One region of the Bradyrhizobium sp. WBOS08 genome, then DNA from elsewhere that is predicted to be linked to it. Evidence: predicted binding sites of a transcription regulator. Region 1 holds the regulator's gene; each other region holds the start of a gene.

Region 1 (6,090 bases):
AAATCGAGATAGCGATCGCCATTGGTCGCGATCAGCCAGCAGCCTTCGCCGCGTTCGAAACCGAGGTTGGCCCTGGCGAAAACGGGGAGCAAATGCGGGGCTGCGCTGTTAGTCATGACGGCCACTTGATGTTGCGGACGGTGTGGGGCGTGCATTGGGCAACGCACCATGGACCGGCCCGGAAACGAAACGTGCCGCCTTTTAAGGGCGGCACGCGCGACTATCTTAGGCCTGGTGAAACGGGTGTCAATGCCGCCCGGAAGCCCCGGGAAACGGTGATGAAACGCGGATTCCGTAGTCTTGCGGTGGCGATTTTGCGGGTTTTTCACCACGGAACATGTGGAAGCGAGTCGGCGGACTCTTGCGCGTGAGTCACGCCATATTGTAGCGTTTGGCTTGTCAGATACGACATCTCGTGCGGCAGTTCTGATCCCAAGAGTCCTCATGTACCGGCGTAAACGTTCGGGCGTCAGTTGCGCGCCCGGCGAGCCCTAAGGGATTCGAGCGGCACGGGTTTTTCGAGGCTTAGGCATTCGCCGCACGGACCGCCAGGATGGCAGCCGCGCGGCGAGGGAAAGGGTGCAATGACGGTTTTGACCTGGTCCGACGATCGCGTCGAGCAGCTGAAGAAGCTCTGGGAGGCCGGATTGTCGGCCAGCCAGATCGCAGCAGAGCTCGGCAATGTGACCCGCAATGCCGTGATCGGCAAAGTGCACAGGCTCGGTCTGTCCGGCCGCGCCAAGAGCCCTTCGTCGGCCGCGCCCCGGCCGCGCAAGGCGCGTCCCGCCCAGCACATGATGCGGGTGACCCGCCCCATCGCGCGCGGCAACACCGCGCTGGCGCAGGCCTTCGAGGTCGAGGTCGAGGCCGAACCCGTCACCTACGACAACGTGGTGCCGATGAGCCAGCGGCTGTCGCTGCTCGAATTGAACGAGGCGACCTGCCACTGGCCGGTCGGCGATCCCTCCAGCCCGGATTTCTTCTTCTGCGGCGGCAAGGCCCTGTCCGGCCTGCCCTATTGCGCCCAGCACTCGCGCGTGGCGTATCAGCCGGCGGCGGATCGGCGCCGCGCGGCACCGAAGCCCACGCGCTGAGCTGCGCGGAATTAGCTGATCAAGACCGCAGCCGTCACACGACGGCGCCTCAACCAACTCGGTGTCATCCCCGCGAACGCGGGGATCCATAACCACAGGACGCAATCGTTGCGCGAGATGGTCACCCCGAGTCTTCGCGAAATCACGTCCTGTGGTTATGGATCCCGGGCTCGCGCTGCGCGCGCCCCGGGATTACGGCTGAGCTCGCCAAACCAGCTCTCGCTGGAGCCTTACGTCTGCTCCGCCTTCGCGAAGCGATCATCCAGGGCGTAGCCGGCGCCGCGGACGGTGCGGATCGGGTCCTGCTCGCGGCCGAGATTGAGCAGTTTGCGCAGGCGGCCGATATGAACGTCGACGGTGCGCTCGTCGATGTAGATGTCGCGGCCCCAGACGCTGTCGAGCAGCTGCTCGCGCGAGAACACCCGGCCGGGATGCTCCAGGAAGAACTCCAGCAGGCGATATTCGGTCGGGCCGAGATCGATCGGGCGACCGGAGCGCGCGACGCGGCGCTTGTCGCGATCGAGCTCGATGTCGCCATAGGCCAGCACGGTCGCGAGCCGCTCGGGGCTGGCGCGCCTGAGCAGGCCCTTCACGCGCGCCAAGAGCTCCGGCACCGAGAACGGCTTGACGATGTAGTCGTCGGCGCCGGTCGCAAGGCCGCGCACCCTCTCGCTCTCCTCGCCGCGCGCGGTGAGCATGATGATCGGCAGCTGCTTGGTCTCGGGCCGGGTGCGCAGGCGCCGGCACAGCTCGATGCCGGAGAGGCCCGGCAGCATCCAGTCGAGCACGATCAGATCGGGAATGTGTTCCTTGAGGCGGGTGTCGGCGTCGTCGCCGCGCATCACCGTCTCGACGTCATAGCCGTCGCCTTCGAGGTTGTAACGCAGAAGCTCGGTGAGAGCTTCCTCGTCCTCAACCACCATAATGCGTGCGCCCATGGTGTCGTCGCTCCTTGAGGTCTTCAGGTATTCGGGATCGTCGTGGCGAAATTGGTCATGTCGCCCTTCGGCCGCTTGTCGGTGATCGCCTGGCCCTCGATCATGTAGAACACGGTCTCGGCGATGTTGGTGGCGTGGTCGCCGATGCGCTCGATGTTCTTGGCGCAGAACATCAGATGGATGCAGAACGAGATGTTGCGCGGATCCTCCATCATGTAGGTCAGGAGCTCGCGGAACAGCGAGGTGCAGATCGCGTCGACCTCCTCGTCGCCCTTCCACACCGCCATCGCCGCCGGCAGATCGTGCGCGGCATAGGCATCGAGCACGCTCTTGACCTGCTGCTGCACCAGGTCGGTCATGTGCTCCAGGCCGCGGAACAGCTTGAGCGGATGGAAGTCGGTCTCCAGCGCGGCGACGCGCTTGCCCATGTTCTTGGCGAGGTCGCCGATGCGCTCGAGGTCGGTCGCGACGCGCATGGCGCCGACGATCTCGCGCAGGTCCACCGCCATCGGCTGGCGGCGGGCGATGGTGAGCACGGCGCGCTCCTCGATGCGCTTTTGCAGCGCGTCGAGATCGGCGTCGATGGCGACGACGCGCTGGCCGAGCGCGACGTCGCGGCGAATCAGCGCGTCGACGGAATCGACGATCATGCGCTCGGCAATGCCGCCCATCTCTGCGACCAGGCGCGTGAGCTCCTGGAGGTCGGTGTCGAAGGCCTTTGCGGTATGTTCGGTACCCATGTCGCGTCTCCTCAGCCGAACCGGCCGGTGATGTAGTCCTGCGTCCGCCGGTCGGTCGGCGACGTGAAGATCTTGCTGGTGTCGTCGAACTCGATCAGCTCGCCGAGATACATGAAGGCGGTCTTGTCGGAGACGCGCGCCGCCTGCTGCATGTTGTGGGTGACGATCGCGATCGTGTAGTTCTCGGACAATTCCTGGATCAGCTCCTCGACCTTGGCGGTCGAGATCGGGTCGAGCGCCGAGCAGGGCTCGTCGAACAGGATCACCTCGGGCCGCACCGCGACGGTGCGGGCGATGCAGAGGCGCTGCTGCTGGCCGCCGGAGAGCGACAGGCCGGAGGCGTTGAGCTTGTCCTTGACCTCGTTCCACAGCGCGCCGCCGCGCAGCGCCTTCTCGACCCGATCGTCCATCTCGGACTTGGAGATCTTCTCGTAGAGGCGGATGCCGAAGGCGATGTTCTCGTAGATCGTCATCGGGAACGGGGTCGGCTTCTGGAACACCATGCCGACCCGGGCGCGCAGCAGGTTGAGGTCGAGCTTGGGGTCGAGGATGTTGGTGTGGTCGAGCAGCAGCTGGCCGGTGGCGCGCTGGCCCGGATAGAGGTCGTACATCCGGTTGAAGATGCGCAGCAGGGTCGACTTGCCGCAGCCGGACGGGCCGATGAAGGCCGTGACGCGGTTGGTGCCGAGCGCCAGATTGATGTTCTTCAGCGCGTGGTGCTCACCGTAGTAGAAGTTGAGGTTGCGCGCGGTGACCTTGGCAGGCGCCTCGGGCAGCGGCTGCGAGCCGGGGTGAACGGTCGGCGCGCTGACGGAAACAGACATTTCACTCATTTTGCAGTCCTCTCGGCACCAAGGATGCGGGCGCCAATGTTCAGGGCAAGCACGGTCAGGGTGATCAGCAGCGCGCCGCTCCAGGCGAGCTGCTTCCAATAGGCGTAGGGGCTCTGCACGAAGTTGTTGATGGTGACCGGCAGGTTCGCCATCGTCTTGTCGAGGCCGAGGCTGAAGAACTGGTTGGACAGCGCGGTGAACAGCAGCGGCGCGGTCTCGCCGGCGACGCGCGCCGTGGCGAGCAGCACGCCGGTGATGAGGCCCGAGCGCGCGGCGCGATAGGCGATCCGCTTGATCACCAGCGAGCGCGGCAGACCCAGCGCGCTGGCGGCTTCGCGCAGCGGGTTCGGCACCAGCAGCAGCATGTCCTCCGTCGTGCGCACCACGACCGGGATCACGATCACGGCGAGCGCCAGCGCGCCGGCGATCGCCGAGAAGCCCCGCATCGGCACCACCACCGCGCCGTAGATGAACAGGCCGATGATGATCGAGGGCGCCGAGAGCAGGATGTCGTTGATGAAGCGGATCACCGAGGTCAGCCTGTCGTTGCGGCCGTACTCGGCGAGATAGGTGCCGGCGAACAGGCCGAGCGGCGCGCCGATGCCGACGCCGATCACGGTCATGATGACCGAGCCGACGATGGCGTTGCGCAGCCCGCCCTCGGTCGAGCCCGGCGGCGGCGTGTCCGCGGTGAAGATCTGCACGTTGAGGCCGCTGAGGCCGTTGTAGAGCAGCGTGACCAGGATCAGCGCGAGCCAGGTGACGCCGAAGGCGGCGGCGGCGATGCAGAGGCCGCGGATGACGACGTCCCAGCGGCGGCGGCGTGCATAGATCGGGTTCATGGCTTCACTTTCCGGCCTTGGTTTCCAGGCGCATCAACATCAGCCGCGCGGCCGCGAGCACGAAGAACGTCAGCACGAACAGCAGCAGGCCGAGCAGGATCAGGCCGGACTGGTGCAGGCCGTCGCTCTCGGCGAACTCGGATGCGATCGCCGCCGAGATCGTGGTGCCCGGGGCGAAGATCGAGGAGGAGATCCGGAACGAATTGCCGATGATGAAGGTCACCGCCATGGTCTCGCCGAGCGCGCGGCCCAGCGCCAGCATGACGCCGCCGATGATGCCGACGCGGGTGTAGGGGATCACCACGCTGCGGACGACCTCCCAGGTGGTGCAGCCGACGCCGTAGGCGGCTTCCTTCAGCACCGGCGGCACCGTCTTGAACACGTCGACCGAGATCGAGGTGATGAAGGGCAGCACCATGATGGCGAGGATCAGCGCGGCGTTGAACAGGCTGAGATAGGACGGAGGGCCTGCGAAGATCGCGCCCAGCACCGGGACGCCGTCGAACACCCTGATCATGAACGGCTGGAAGGTATTGGCCAGGAACGGGCCCAGCACGAAGAAGCCCCACATGCCGTAGATGATCGACGGGATTCCGGCGAGCAGCTCGACCGCCATGCCGATCGGGCGGCGCAACCATTGCGGACAGAGCTCGGTGAGGAAGATCGCGATGCCGAGACCGACCGGAATGGCGATCAGCATCGCGATGAAGGAGGTGACGAGCGTGCCGTACATCGGCCCGAGCGCGCCGAGCACGGGCGGATCGGCCGACGGCGCCCAGCGCTGCGTCCAGAGGAAGGAGAGGCCGTATTCCTTGATCGCCGGGAAGGCGCCGACGATCAGCGAGATGATAATGCCGCCGAGGATCAGCAGCACGGAGATCGCGGACAACCGCGTGATCCAGTAGAAGGTGACGTCGCCGAGCTTGAACGCGCTCAAGGCCTTGGCGCGGTCATACGGTCCGGCAGCATCAATCACATCGCTCTCGACAGCCATCTCAGCCACGCCGATCCCCTGTACTGACTATACCTGTTCTTGCCTGTTGGGTCCCGTGCCCCGGACGCGGCGCGGCGCGAAGTGCTGCGACGCAGATCCGGGGCCCAGCTCTTGTGGGTCCCGGCTCAGCGCAGCAGCGTTGCACGCTGCAGCGCGTCCGGGACACCAAAGCCACTACTCAGCTCTTGATCTCGGCAGCCCAGGTCTTCTCGATCTGCTGGACGACGCTGTCCGGCATCGGGATGTAGTCGAGCTCCTCGGCCATCTTGCCGCCGCTCTTGAAGGCCCAGCGGAAGAACTTGATGGCTTCCTGCGCGGCCGCCTTGTCGGTGGCGGACTTGTGCATGAGGATGAAGGTCGCCGCCGTGATCGGCCAGGACTTGTCGCCGGGCTGCTCGGTCAGGATGACGTAATAGCCGGGAGCCTTGGACCAGTCGGCGTTGGAGGCGGCCGCCTGGAAGGCCTCGACGGTCGGCTGCACAGTCTTGCCGGCCTTGTTGACGAGACCGGTGTAGGTCAGCTTGTTCTGCTTGGCATAGGCGTACTCGACGTAACCGATCGAGTTCTTGGTCTGGCCGATGTTGCCCGAGACGCCTTCGTTGCCCTTGGCACCGACGCCGACCGGCCACTCGACCGCGGTGCCTTCGCC
Region 2 (6,090 bases), 320 kb from region 1:
CGAGGCCCGGCACGCGGCGACAGCGGATGCTGCGCCCGAGCCGGCAGAGGTCGAAGAGGTTTCGCTCGAGGAAGCCGATGCCGAGGAGAACACCGGCAAGGTCAAGGCCGTGGTGCCCGAGTCGGAGGACGATATCGAGGTCGACGAGACCCTCGATGACGACGATGACGATGATTCGACCTTCATTGCCGACGAGGAAGAGGGCGATGAGGACGTGACCGACATCATTGGTGATGTCGGAGGTGATGAAGAGACTTGAGATCAGTCCTGATCTGTGAAAAAGGGTGCACCGCGCGAGTCGCCAGGACTCGCCGGTTGGGGTGATCCACCAGATTCACCCAGTCGAGGACTAAGGGGCCATAGCTCAGCTGGGAGAGCGCTTGCATGGCATGCAAGAGGTCGGCGGTTCGATCCCGCCTGGCTCCACCAGCCTTCGCTCGCTTCGCGAGCTACGGCTCGGCAAGCCATCCTCGCTCCATCGTAGCGAAGTGAGCGAAGGCTGCCGCGGCGTAGCCCGAAGGGCGAAGCCGGGCTTCATTGGATCAAAACCGGATGTAAGCTCCTCCCCCGACAACCGGGGAGCGTGCCGTGAAGTACGTCTATATCCTTGAGAGCCTCGATTCTCTCCACTTCTACGTCGGTATCACCGACGACCTCCGCGCTCGACTGACAAAGCACAATGCTGGCGAGGTGCCACACACCTCGAAATATGGGCCCTGGCGGCTCAAAACTTACGTTGCATTCAGCAACGAGAAGCAGGCCGCCGCATTCGAGAAATACTTGAAATCGGCGTCCGGTCGCGCCTTTGCCAAGAAGCGGCTTCCTAGAACCCCCTACTCCCCGATCGCCGCATTCAGCCGATCCCGCAACGCCACGATCTCGTCCTTCATCGCGACCAGTTCCGGCACCGAGCAGTGCGAGGCCGCCAGGACCGACTGTGGCACGCTGCGGGCTTTGTCCTTCAAGCCATGGCCCTGCGGCGTCAGTGCGATCAAGACTTGGCGCTCGTCCTCGCTGGAGCGGGTGCGCTTGACGAGATGCGCCGCTTCGAGACGCTTCAGCAGCGGCGTCAGCGTGCCCGAATCCAGGAACAGGCGCTCGCCGATGTCCTTGACCGGCACGTCGTCGCGCTCCCACAACACCAGCATCACCAGATATTGCGGATAGGTCAGGCCGAGCCGGTCCAGCAGCGGCTTGTAGATGCGGTTGAAGGCATGCGCGGCCGAATAGATCGCGAAGCAGATCTGGTTATCGAGCCGCAGTGGCGCGTCCGCTGCCGATGATTTTCGGGGCATGGCGAATCTCCCGGGGTTTGGCCTCATTGTGCCGCCCGGCGGCGGCATATTCAATTGCGAACAATTAAATGTGAGGCACCGCAATTTCAATTGCACACAATCAAATTGCTTGCAATAAACACCGCACCCATCGAAACCATGGAGACGACAATGTCCGTGAACGTGCTCTACAAGACCAGCGCCAAGGCCACCGGCGGCCGCGACGGCCATGCTGCAACCCTCGACGGCGCGCTCGACGTCAAGCTGGCCACGCCCAAGGAGCTCGGCGGCGGCGGCGGCGCCGGCAACAATCCCGAGCAGCTGTTCGCGGCCGGCTATGCCGCCTGCTTCATCGGCGCGATGAAGTTCGTGGCCTCGCAGGGCGGCCCGAAGGTTCCGAATGACGCCTCCGTCACCTCGACCGTCGGCATCGGCCCGCGCTCCGCAGGCGGCTTCGGCCTCGATATCGACCTCGCGGTCTCGCTGCCGGGCCTTGCCCGCGCCGAGGCCGAGGCGCTGGTCGCAAAGGCTCACCAGGTCTGCCCCTATTCCAACGCTACCCGCGGCAATGTCGACGTTCGCCTGACGGTCGTCTGATCGAACGGCGGATTGGCTGGCCCGGGATCCCCCTCGGGCCGGCCGCTTCCCCCAGAATCCGCATTTGCCACGCCGCGGGATTGCCGCAATGGCGGGCGCATGCGGCCCTACGCCGGGAGCCATTGCTGCTCGCTGCAAACCTCGCTAGGCCTGTGACCAAACGTCGACACAGGGGAAGCGAAGGCATGAGTTCTGAAGCCGCCACAGGTGCCATGAGCGGACTGCGCGTCATCGATCTCACGCGCGTGCTCGGCGGCCCCTATTGCACCCAGATCCTCGCCGACCATGGCGCCGACGTGATCAAGGTCGAGCCGCCCGCCGGCGACGAGGTTCGTGAGTGGGGTCCCCCCTTCCATGAGGAGGACGCGGCCTATTTCGTCGGCATCAACCGCAACAAGCGCTCGATCGGCCTCGACCTCGCCTCGGAGGGCGGCCGCATCGTGCTGCTGAAGATGCTGGAGACCGCCGACGTCCTGATCGAGAATTTCAAGCCTGGCACGCTGGAGAAATGGGGCATCGGCAACGACGTCCTCAGCGGGAAATTCCCGCGCCTCGTGCATTGCCGGATCTGCGGCTTCGGCGCCGACGGTCCGCGCGGCGGCAATCCCGGCTACGACGCCATCATCCAGGCCATGACCGGCATGATCGCCGCGACCGGCTCGCCCGAGAGCGGGCCGATGCGGATCGGCGTGCCCTTGGTCGACATCGGCACCGGCCTCTATGCCGCGATCGGAATCCTGATGGCGCTGTCGGAGCGGCAGCGCTCCGGCAAGGGCCAGTTCCTGGAGACGACTCTGTACGAGACCGGCCTTGCCATCATGCATCCGCACACCGCGAATTACTTCATGCATGGCAAGCCGCCTGGTCTCACCGGCAACGAGCATCCGAACCTCGTGCCTTACGCGATCTTCCCGACAAAAACCGACAACATCTTCATCGGCGTCGGCAATGACGGCACCTTCCGCAAGCTCGCCAAGGAGATCGGCAAGCCCGAGCTCGGCACTGACCCGCGTTTTGCCCGCAACAAGGACCGCATCGCCAACCGCGAAGCGCTGCGCGCCGAGCTCGCCGCGGTGTTCAGCCAGCACGAGGCCGAGCCGCTCTGCAACCGCCTGCTCGCCGCGGGCCTGCCGGCAGGGCCGGTGCAGAAGATCGACCAGGCGCTGACCAACCCGCACACGATCGCGCGCGGCGATATCATCGAGAAGGACTGGTACAAGGGCGTGGCCTCGCCGATCCGGCTCGACCGCAGCAAGCCGAGCCTGCGCCTTCTGCCGCCGAAATTCAGCCAGCACGCAGCCGAGGTGCTGGGCGAGTTCGGCTACTCCAAGGCCGAGATCGACGCGATGGTCGAAAACGGCACGGTCTGCGGCCCTGAGCGCAAGCGCTAGAGGCCTCCACCTCCATCCGACGAACGATGCCGCAGTGCGGCGCGGGCACGATAGTGCAGCGCGAACGGCTGCGGCTGTCCGCGTACTTCTTCGCCTATTTTCCGGCTTCCCTTTTCCAGCGCTTGCCGCTTTCGTTTCGGCCGCTTACACAGTCATGTGAACGTCATACGGCGCTGCTAGCGCAAGCGCTTCTTTAGTGACGGGCAAGGGAGGTTTTCTTGATGGCTCTTCGACATTTTGGTGCGGCGGCGGCTGTTGCACTCACGGTTGGTCTCGGCGCCTCACCGGCGCTGGCCGTGACCGAAATCCAGTGGTGGCACGCGATGACGGGCGCCAACAACGACGTCATCGTCAAGCTCGCAAGCGACTTCAACGGTGCCCAGAGCGACTACAAGGTGATTCCGACCTACAAGGGCAACTACGCCGACACGATGAACGCCGGCATCGCCGCGTTCCGCGCCGGCAACGCCCCGCACATCATGCAGGTGTTCGAGGTCGGCACCGCCACCATGATGGCGGCGACCGGCGCCGTGAAACCGGTCTACAAGCTGATGGCCGAGACCGGCGAGAAGTTCGATCCGAAGGCCTATCTGCCCGCGATCACCGGCTACTACTCGACCTCGAAGGGCGAGATGCTGTCCTTCCCCTTCAACTCGTCGTCGACCGTCATGTGGGTCAATCTCGACGCGCTGAAGAAGGCGAATGTCGAGATCCCGAAGACCTGGCCCGAGGTGTTCGACGCCGCCAAGAAGCTGAAGGCGGCCGGGCACGCCACCTGCGGCTTCTCCAACTCCTGGGTCACCTGGGTCAATCTCGAGCAGCTCTCCGCCTGGCACAACGTGCCGCTCGCCAGCAAGGCCAACGGCCTCGACGGCTTCGACACCGTGCTGTCCTTCAACGGCCCGCTCCAGGTCAAGCATCTCGAGAACCTGGTCGAGCTCCAGAAGGACAAGACCTACGATTACGCCGGCCGCACCAACACCGGCGAAGGCCGCTTCACGTCGGGCGAATGTCCGCTCTACCTGACCTCGTCGGCATTCTTCGGCAACGTCAAGGCGCAGGCCAAGTTCGCCTTCACCGCGGTGCCGATGCCTTATTATCCGGACGCCAAGGGCGCGCCGCAGAACTCGATCATCGGCGGCGCATCGCTCTGGATCATGGGCGGCAAGTCGGCCGACGAGTACAAGGGCGTGGCGAAGTTCCTGACGTTCCTCTCCGATACCGATCGGCAGGTCTACATTCACAAATCGTCGGGCTATCTGCCGATCACCAAGGCGGCCTATGACAAGGCCAAGGCAGAGGGCTTCTACAAGGACCAGCCCTATCTCGAGACCCCGCTGCTCGAGCTGACCAACAAGGAGCCGACCGAGAATTCGCGCGGTCTGCGTCTCGGCAACATGGTGCAGCTCCGCGACGTCTGGGCGGAAGAGATCGAGCAGGCGCTGGCCGGCAAGAAGACTGCCAAGCAGGCGCTGGACGCGGCCGTCGAACGCGGCAACACCATGCTGCGGCAGTTCGAAAAGACCGCCGTGAAGTAAGGCGACAAGCGGCAGGCCGGTCGCCCGGCCTGCCGCGCTGGGGCATCATGCAGAAGCAAGCCATTTTCCAGTCGAAGCTGTTGCCCTATGCGCTGGTTGCGCCGCAGCTCGCGATCGTCCTGATATTCTTCTATTGGCCCGCCTTGCAGGCGATGATCCAGTCGTTCCTGCTCCAGGACGCCTTCGGCCTGTCGACCACGTTCGTCTGGTTCGAGAACTATATCGACCTGTTCAAGGACCCCGCCTATTTCGAGGCGATCCTGCGCACCTTCTTCTTTTCGTTCGCGATCGCGGTGTCGTCGCTGTCGTTCGCGCTGCTGCTCGCCGTGATGGCGGACAAGCCGCTGCGCGGCTCGATGCTCTACCGCACCCTGCTGATCTGGCCCTATGCGGTGGCGCCGCCGGTCGTCGGCGTGCTCTGGATCTTCATGCTGCATCCCTCGCTCGGCGTGCTCTCGCGCTACCTGCGCGCCCTCGGCGTCGACTGGAATCCGCTGCTCGACGGCAACCAGGCCGCAACCCTGATCATCCTCGCCGCCGCCTGGAAGCAGATCTCCTACAATTTCCTGTTCTTCCTCGCCGGCCTGCAGAGCATCCCCAAGAGTGTGATCGAGGCCGCCGCGATCGACGGCGCCCGCCCGATGCGGCGGTTCTGGACCGTGATTTTCCCGCTGTTGTCGCCGACCATCTTCTTCCTTCTGGTCGTCAACATCGTCTACGCCTTCTTCGACACGTTCGGCATCATCGACACCATGACCCGGGGCGGTCCGGGCAAGTCGACCGAGACGCTGGTCTACAAGGTCTATACCGACGGCCTGCTCGGGGGGAACCTCGGCAGCTCCGCGGCGCAGTCGGTGATCCTGATGATCATGGTGATCGTGCTGACGGGCATCCAGTTCCGCTTCGTCGAACGCAAGGTGACCTACTGATATGGTCGAGGAAGAAGGCTTTCGGCGCTACATCGCCCACATCATCCTCTGGATCGGGATCGCGATCGTCGCCTTCCCGGTCTACCTCGCCTTCGTCGCGTCGACGCAGGATAACGCGGTGATCGCGAACGGCCAGATGTCGCTGCTGCCCGGCGGCCATTTCCTCCAGACTTATTACCAGACCATCTTCGTCGGCACGAGCGGCTCGACCCGCGAGCCGGTCGGCAACATGATGCTGAACTCGCTGGTGATGGCGCTGCTGATCGCGGTCGGCAAGATCGCGATCTCGATCATCTCGGCCTATGCGATCGTGTATTTCCGCTTTCCGTTCCGGATGGCGCTGTTCTGGCTGATCTTCATC
Region 3 (6,090 bases), 1.7 Mb from region 1:
CGAACAGCGCGGCAAAGCCGAGGACGAACAGCGCGCCGGCGAACTCGCCGATCACGAGTGCGCGAATCAACAGGCCCGCCATCGCGACCGTGAGCATCGCCAGGAACGCCAGCACCATCGCATAGGCAATGCGGCCAAGCCCCGACGTCAGCACCGCGCGGCTACCGGCTTTGGCCATCCGCGCATGCAATTCGACGATGAAGGCGCGAAAGCCGTTGTCCTGCGGCGCCATCAGCGCGGCGGTCTGCCAGCTCGTCGACAGGATCGCGATGCGGCGGCCGCTGCCGTGGGTGATATCGGCGCGAAAGCGGTGCTGCTGCATCGAGACCGGGCGAAACGACAGCCGGATCGCGCTGATCTCGTCATAGGGCCACAGGCCCGAGCGGCCGCCGATGTGCCAGGACAGCCCCTGCTCCGTCAGCGCGAAGCGATGCGCCGAGCCGATCAGCGACGCCTTGTAGGCATAGCTCGTGACTGCCGCGGCCTCGGCTTCCGAACCCTGCATCCCAACGATCGATCCCGTCCGCGCCATCGCGCCCGCGATCCGCTTGCGCGGTCGCCCTCGCCCATCCTACAAGCGGGACATGGTTGAGACGACCTTTTTTCCGCGCCGTCTGATTCTCGGCGCCGCAATGATCTCCGGCGTGCTGTTGGCGCTCGCGGTGCACATGCTGGGCGCGCGCTACGGGCTCGACCTCGGCGGGCTCTGGCGCTCCGACTCGGCCGAGTTCATCCCCGCGGGTGCGGCGATCGCGTGGTGGCTGATCGCGACGGTCGGCTTTTCCGGCGGCTATTTCACCGCGACGCTGATGCAGAGCGCAGCCTCCGGCCAGATCCCGCAGCGAATGCGCCAGTTCCTGATCGCGGTCGGCGTGCTCCTGCTCGCGGGGGCGGGTCAGGCAGCCTCCGCGCCGAGCCCGATCCCGACCGTCTCGGGCGTGCTGGCCGGGCTCGCCGCCCTCTGCCTCGGCGCCGTCATGGCGTTCTGCGGCGCCCATTTCGCGCTGCGCCGCGGGTGACCCTTACGCCGACGCAAGCAGCCGCGGACGGTCCAGCATGATCGCCACGTCGGACGCGGGCCGCGGCTTGCTGAACAGATATCCCTGCGCCTGGTCACAACCCTCGCGCCTGAGCAGTTCGAGCTGAACGTCGTTTTCGACGCCCTCAGCCGTGGTGACGATGCCGAGACTGCGGCCGAGGCCGGTCACTGCGCGGATGATGGCCATGGAATCGTCGCGCGTCGCCAGCTCCGCCACGAAGGAACGGTCGATCTTGATCTTGTCGAACGGGAAGCTGCGCAGATAGCTCAGCGACGAATAGCCGGTGCCGAAATCGTCAAGTGATATCCGCACCCCCATGGCGCGCAACTCATGCAGCGTGGTCAACGTCGCCTCGCTGTTCTGCAGCAGCACCGATTCGGTGATCTCAAGCTCGAGGCGTCGCGCTTCGAGTCCCGAAGCAGCCAAAGCCTCCGCCACGGATGCGATCAGGTTCGGATTCTTGAACTGGACCGGCGACAAATTGACGGCGAGGTCGACGTCGTCGGGCCAGGTGGCCGCGTCGGCGCAGGCAGCGCGCAACACGAATTCACCCAGCTGAACGATCAATCCGGTCTCCTCGGCCAGCGGAATGAAGTCGATGGGCGAAATCAGGCCGCGCTGCGGATGGTTCCAGCGCAGCAGCGCCTCGAAGGCGACGACGCGACCGCTGACAACGTCGCGGATCGGCTGGTAATAAGCCGCGAACTCCCCTCGTTGCAGCGCTGCTCGCAGATCCATTTCCAAAAGGCGCCTCGCCTGCGCGCGGGCATCCATGCCGGGCTCGAAAAACCGATAGGTGCCGCGGCCGTCGGCCTTGGCGCGATAGAGCGCGAGGTCGGCGTTCTTCAAGAGTTCATCCGGATTGCTGCCGTCCTGCGGTGACAGCGAGATGCCGATCGAAACGCCGATGACGATCTGATGATCTTCGATCCCATAAGGCGCAGAAATCGCCTCGACGAGACGACGGGCCAGTGATCTAGCTGCGGCTTCCTCGGAGCGTCCGATCTGCACCACCGCGAACTCGTCGCCGCCAAGCCGCGCCACGGTGTCGCTCTCGCCGACGGCGGCCGTCAGCCTGCGACCGACCTCTTCGAGCAGCGCATCACCAATGGGATGGCCGAGCGAATCGTTGATGTCCTTGAAGTGATCCAGATCGAGACAGAGCACCGCGAGCTGCTCGCCGGACCTGGTCCGGCGCAATCCTTGCTCGAGCTGTTCATGGAACAACACGCGGTTGGGCAGGCCGGTCAGCGCGTCATGGCGCGCCATGTGCGAGATCTTGGCCTGCGCCTCCAGCCATTCGGTGATATCTTCGAAAGTGGCGACCCAGCCTCCGCCCTGCATGGGCTGATTGACCACCCGGATGGAACGGCCGAAGCGGTTGACGACGTCAGTCGTGGTCCGGCCCTCGCGCGCGTCGGCGACGAGCCGGGCGAAGAATACACCCGCGTCGCCCTGCCACTGCCCCTTGGCCTGCTCATCGCGCAATATGTCGACCAGCCGTCGGCCGGTGAGCGCGATGTCGGTACGGCGAAGCATCGCCGCGTAACGCTCGTTGAACAACATGATCTTGCCTTCAGCGTCGAACATGCACAACCCTTGCGACATGTTCTCGAGCGCCGTGTCGAGCACCATTTGCTGGGCGCCTAGTTGGCCCCTCGCCCGGCGGTCGAGCAGCGCGGCCACTAGCGCGATGGCGATGATCGCAACCGCAGCGCTGGCGGTGAGGAAGGACAGCGAAGCAGGAGGTACCGAGAGGCCCCCGATCGCAATCGTCGAATCCGGCGTCAGCAGCACCGCGCCCATAGCCGTGAAATGATGCGAGACGATGGCGACGGTCAGCAGGGCGGTCGCCATCAGCGCGTGGGAAAGGTCGTCGCGTCGCGCCGCCACGAAAAGCGCAAACGCCGCAAAGGAGATCCCTGACAGGACCGAGACCGCGACCGTGCTTCCGACCCAGTCCACCCGCGCCGGGAGCTCCAGAGCCGCCATGCCAGTGTAGTGCATCGCCGCGATGCCGGCGCCGACGATGGCACCGCCGAGGACGATCCACACAGCGCACGAGGACGACACAGCGATGCTCAATCCCACGAACGTCACGGCGATCGCGAAAATCAGCGACAGAATGGTCATCGGGATGTTGTAGGCGCCCGCGCCTCCCGGGCCGTAAGCGAGCATCGCGATGAAATGCGTCGCCCAGATGCCGCATCCGCTGACCGCCGCGTCGAGACCGAGCCATGCCAGGCGCCCGAGACCTTGGGTCGCGCGCGCCCGATGGAACAGGCTGATTGCCGCTGCGCTGGCAAGCAGACACACCGCGCCCCCGAGCGTGACGAGTCGCCAATCGTGCTCTGTAGTAAGACAGTAGAAAACTTGATACATCGCGGGCCCCCAGGACCCGCACTTGAAACCGACAGAAGTGGACGATCGGTAACTGGCTACAATCCCGGTCCACGAATGGTAAATGGATGATGTGTAGGTTGGCTCACATTGCTCATCCTCGCGCCGGCGCGCCGAGGCCGATCACCGCCGCGGCGAGGAACACGACCACCGCGGAGATCACGAGCGACAGACGCAGCCCCGCCATGAATGCCCGCTCACCGGCCACCAGCGAGCCGAACAGCGCAACGCCGAGCACGAAGGCTTCATTTGATAGTGTTGGCTCACGTGCTGTGCCTCGATTGCAGCCCCATGCGACCTATACGCTTCTAGGCCGCCCTCAAGCTTCGTGAATGATGGAACGATGATGCAAGGCATGCAAACGCCGCGCGGATGACCGCGCGGCGCCTCCTGGTTCAGCTCAGCTCGGCTCAGCTCGCCGCGCGCAGGTTCACCTTGCTCTCGGCCAGCGTGGTCAGCTTCTGATCGGTCGCCTTTTCCTCCTCGAGCGTCTTGGCGAGCACCGCGGCGCAATCGTTGCGGCCGAGCTGCTTGGCCCAGGCGATCAGGCTGCCGTAGCGCACGATCTCGTAATGTTCGGCAGCCTGGGCTGCGTTGATCAGCGCAGCGTCGAGCACGGCCTTGTCGGCGACTTCGCCGGCGGTCTCATCGGCTTCCTCGATGATGCCGTCGATCGCCGGACAGTCGACCGCCTTAACGGGGACGCCATGCATCTTGAACACTTCCTCGAGCCGCGCCACGTGCTGCTTGGTCTCTTCGAGGTGCGTCAAAAAGCCCTGTTTCAGCTGCGGATCGGTGGCCTTGCTGGCCATCTTCGGCAGCGCCTTGGTCAGCTGCTGCTCGGCGTAATAGATGTCCTGGAGCTGATGCACGAACAGGTCGTTCATGGTTTTGATGTCTTTTGTGAACAGTCCCATCGTTTCGTCCTTTTTCGGTTTGCTGGAACACGAAGGCAGCGGCTTGCACGAAAGCCGCTCATTGCGCCATGTTTCGGTTGCTGTTCGGACCCAACGAACGCGAGACATCGACGTTCCAAAAAACACCCGCATGGCATTGCGTTGGAACAATGCGGGCGGCGCCGGGATCTGAAATCATAGGCCGATACGAACGCACGCGCCGGCCGGCTTTCACGACTCATATGCTTAACGCGCCTTCCGATGTGAACCGCGTATGACAAAGTTGCCGGTCCGGCGCAGAACCTATTGTTGTCAAGGGCTGCACAAGCTGCAGTTTTTGCCTTAAATGAGCTGGATCACGCCTAGCGATCGCTGCCTGCCTTTGGTGATGATCGCACCCGAACTGGCCAATGCCTGGCCCGGTCGGTCTTGCCCCCCGCCGGGAGGATGAATGCACGGACTGCTGCCCGCGCTGAAACGCGGCTTCAAGAGATGGATCGGCTGGCGACGGCTTGGAGTTGCCGCGAGCATCTTCATCATCGCCTTCGCGATCACCACGCTGGTGCGGACCCTCAAGGGCATCGATACCGGGGTCATCCTGACGGCGCTGACCGAGATCCCCCGCGGCAGCATCGGGCTGGCGGCGGTGTGCGTGTTCTTCGCGTTCTGCACGCTGACCTTCTACGATTATTTCGCACTGCGAACGATCGGCAAGAAGCACGTGCCCTATCGCATCGCGGCGCTCTCCAGCTTCACGTCCTATTCGATCGGCCACAACATCGGCGCCACCGTCTTCACCGGCGGCGCGATCCGCTTCCGGATCTATTCGGATTACGGGCTGAACGCGATCGACGTCGCCAAGATCTGCTTCCTGTCGGGCCTGACCTTCTGGCTCGGTAACATCTTCGTGCTCTCGATCGGCCTGGCCGTCCATCCGGACGCGGCCTCCTCGATGGATCAGCTTCCTCCATCGATCAACCGGCTGATCGCGCTCGGCGGCCTTGCCTCGATAGGGGCTTATCTCGCCTGGCTCGTCATGGGCGAGAAGCGGCGCGAGCTCGGCCAGAAGGGCTGGAAGGTCGTGCTGCCCTCGGCGCCGCTGACGCTGGTGCAGATCCTCATCGGCGTGGTCGATCTCGGCTTCTGCGCCATGGCAATGTACCTCTTGATGCCGGCCAATCCGCCGATCGACTTCATGTCGCTGGCCGTGGTGTTCATCCTGGCCACCCTGATCGGCTTTGCCAGCCATGCGCCCGGCTCGATCGGCGTGTTCGACGCCGCCATGCTGGTGGCGCTGCCGCAGTTCGGCCGCGAGGAGCTGCTGGCGACGCTGCTGGTGTTTCGTATTCTCTATTTCGTGATCCCGTTCGGCCTCGCGATCTCCATCATGGGCACGCGCGAGCTGTGGATGAACGTGGTCGAGCCCTGGCAGGAGCGGCGGCGGCTGGCAGAGGCCTGTGCGCAGGCCAATCTGCCCAAAGAGGTGACGCCGATGCAGCGCGAGCGGTTGCTGCGACAGGCCAATAAGCGCTGACAGCCGCCTGCCCGGACCAAAGGGTTGCGGGCGGCAGCGCGATGCTCTCTTATTTCCGCCTCAACTTTGCCGTTGAAGACGCGGGCCATGATCCCTGTATTGCTTCGTACCCTCTGCGCCAGCGCCCTGCTGCTGGCCGGACTTTTGTCCGTTTTGCCGGCCGAGCGCGCCGCCGCGCAGGACGCCGGCCCCCTGCAGATCAGTTGGGAGGTGCGCAACC

Evidence for each region. Region 1 encodes PhoB, which activates phosphate uptake and scavenging genes when phosphate is short. Its sites were predicted from a motif close to TGTCATNNANCTGTCAT; they were not measured.
Region 2: a site for PhoB is predicted at 3,413-3,429, ahead of ugpB (sn-glycerol-3-phosphate ABC transporter substrate-binding protein UgpB). Genes of this name have one in related genera too.
Region 3: a site for PhoB is predicted at 4,600-4,616, ahead of DCM80_RS06740 (YbhN family protein). Genes of this name have one in related genera too.

The regions. Positions count from the first base shown of each region.
Region 1 covers NZ_CP028988.1:3,046,900-3,052,989, reverse strand. The annotation lists gene DCM80_RS14525 (aspartate aminotransferase family protein) at 1-116, opposite strand, end outside; gene DCM80_RS14520 (GcrA family cell cycle regulator) at 585-1,094, shown strand; gene phoB (phosphate regulon transcriptional regulator PhoB) at 1,325-2,032, opposite strand; gene phoU (phosphate signaling complex protein PhoU) at 2,056-2,772, opposite strand; gene pstB (phosphate ABC transporter ATP-binding protein PstB) at 2,784-3,605, opposite strand; gene pstA (phosphate ABC transporter permease PstA) at 3,602-4,447, opposite strand; gene pstC (phosphate ABC transporter permease subunit PstC) at 4,452-5,441, opposite strand; gene pstS (phosphate ABC transporter substrate-binding protein PstS) at 5,620-6,090, opposite strand, start outside.
Region 2 covers NZ_CP028988.1:2,730,676-2,736,765, forward strand. The annotation lists gene DCM80_RS12925 (TIGR02300 family protein) at 1-259, shown strand, start outside; tRNA gene DCM80_RS12930 (tRNA-Ala) at 354-429, shown strand; partial or broken gene DCM80_RS12935 (GIY-YIG nuclease family protein) at 589-822, shown strand; gene DCM80_RS12940 (MarR family winged helix-turn-helix transcriptional regulator) at 834-1,295, opposite strand; gene DCM80_RS12945 (organic hydroperoxide resistance protein) at 1,446-1,871, shown strand; gene DCM80_RS12950 (CaiB/BaiF CoA-transferase family protein) at 2,057-3,262, shown strand; gene ugpB (sn-glycerol-3-phosphate ABC transporter substrate-binding protein UgpB) at 3,484-4,800, shown strand; gene ugpA (sn-glycerol-3-phosphate ABC transporter permease UgpA) at 4,848-5,729, shown strand; gene ugpE (sn-glycerol-3-phosphate ABC transporter permease UgpE) at 5,731-6,090, shown strand, end outside.
Region 3 covers NZ_CP028988.1:1,369,401-1,375,490, forward strand. The annotation lists gene DCM80_RS06715 (hypothetical protein) at 1-505, opposite strand, end outside; gene DCM80_RS06720 (hypothetical protein) at 585-1,019, shown strand; gene DCM80_RS06725 (EAL domain-containing protein) at 1,023-3,422, opposite strand; partial or broken gene DCM80_RS06730 (MFS transporter) at 3,535-3,678, opposite strand; gene DCM80_RS06735 (ferritin-like domain-containing protein) at 3,851-4,357, opposite strand; gene DCM80_RS06740 (YbhN family protein) at 4,788-5,870, shown strand; gene DCM80_RS06745 (hypothetical protein) at 5,958-6,090, shown strand, end outside.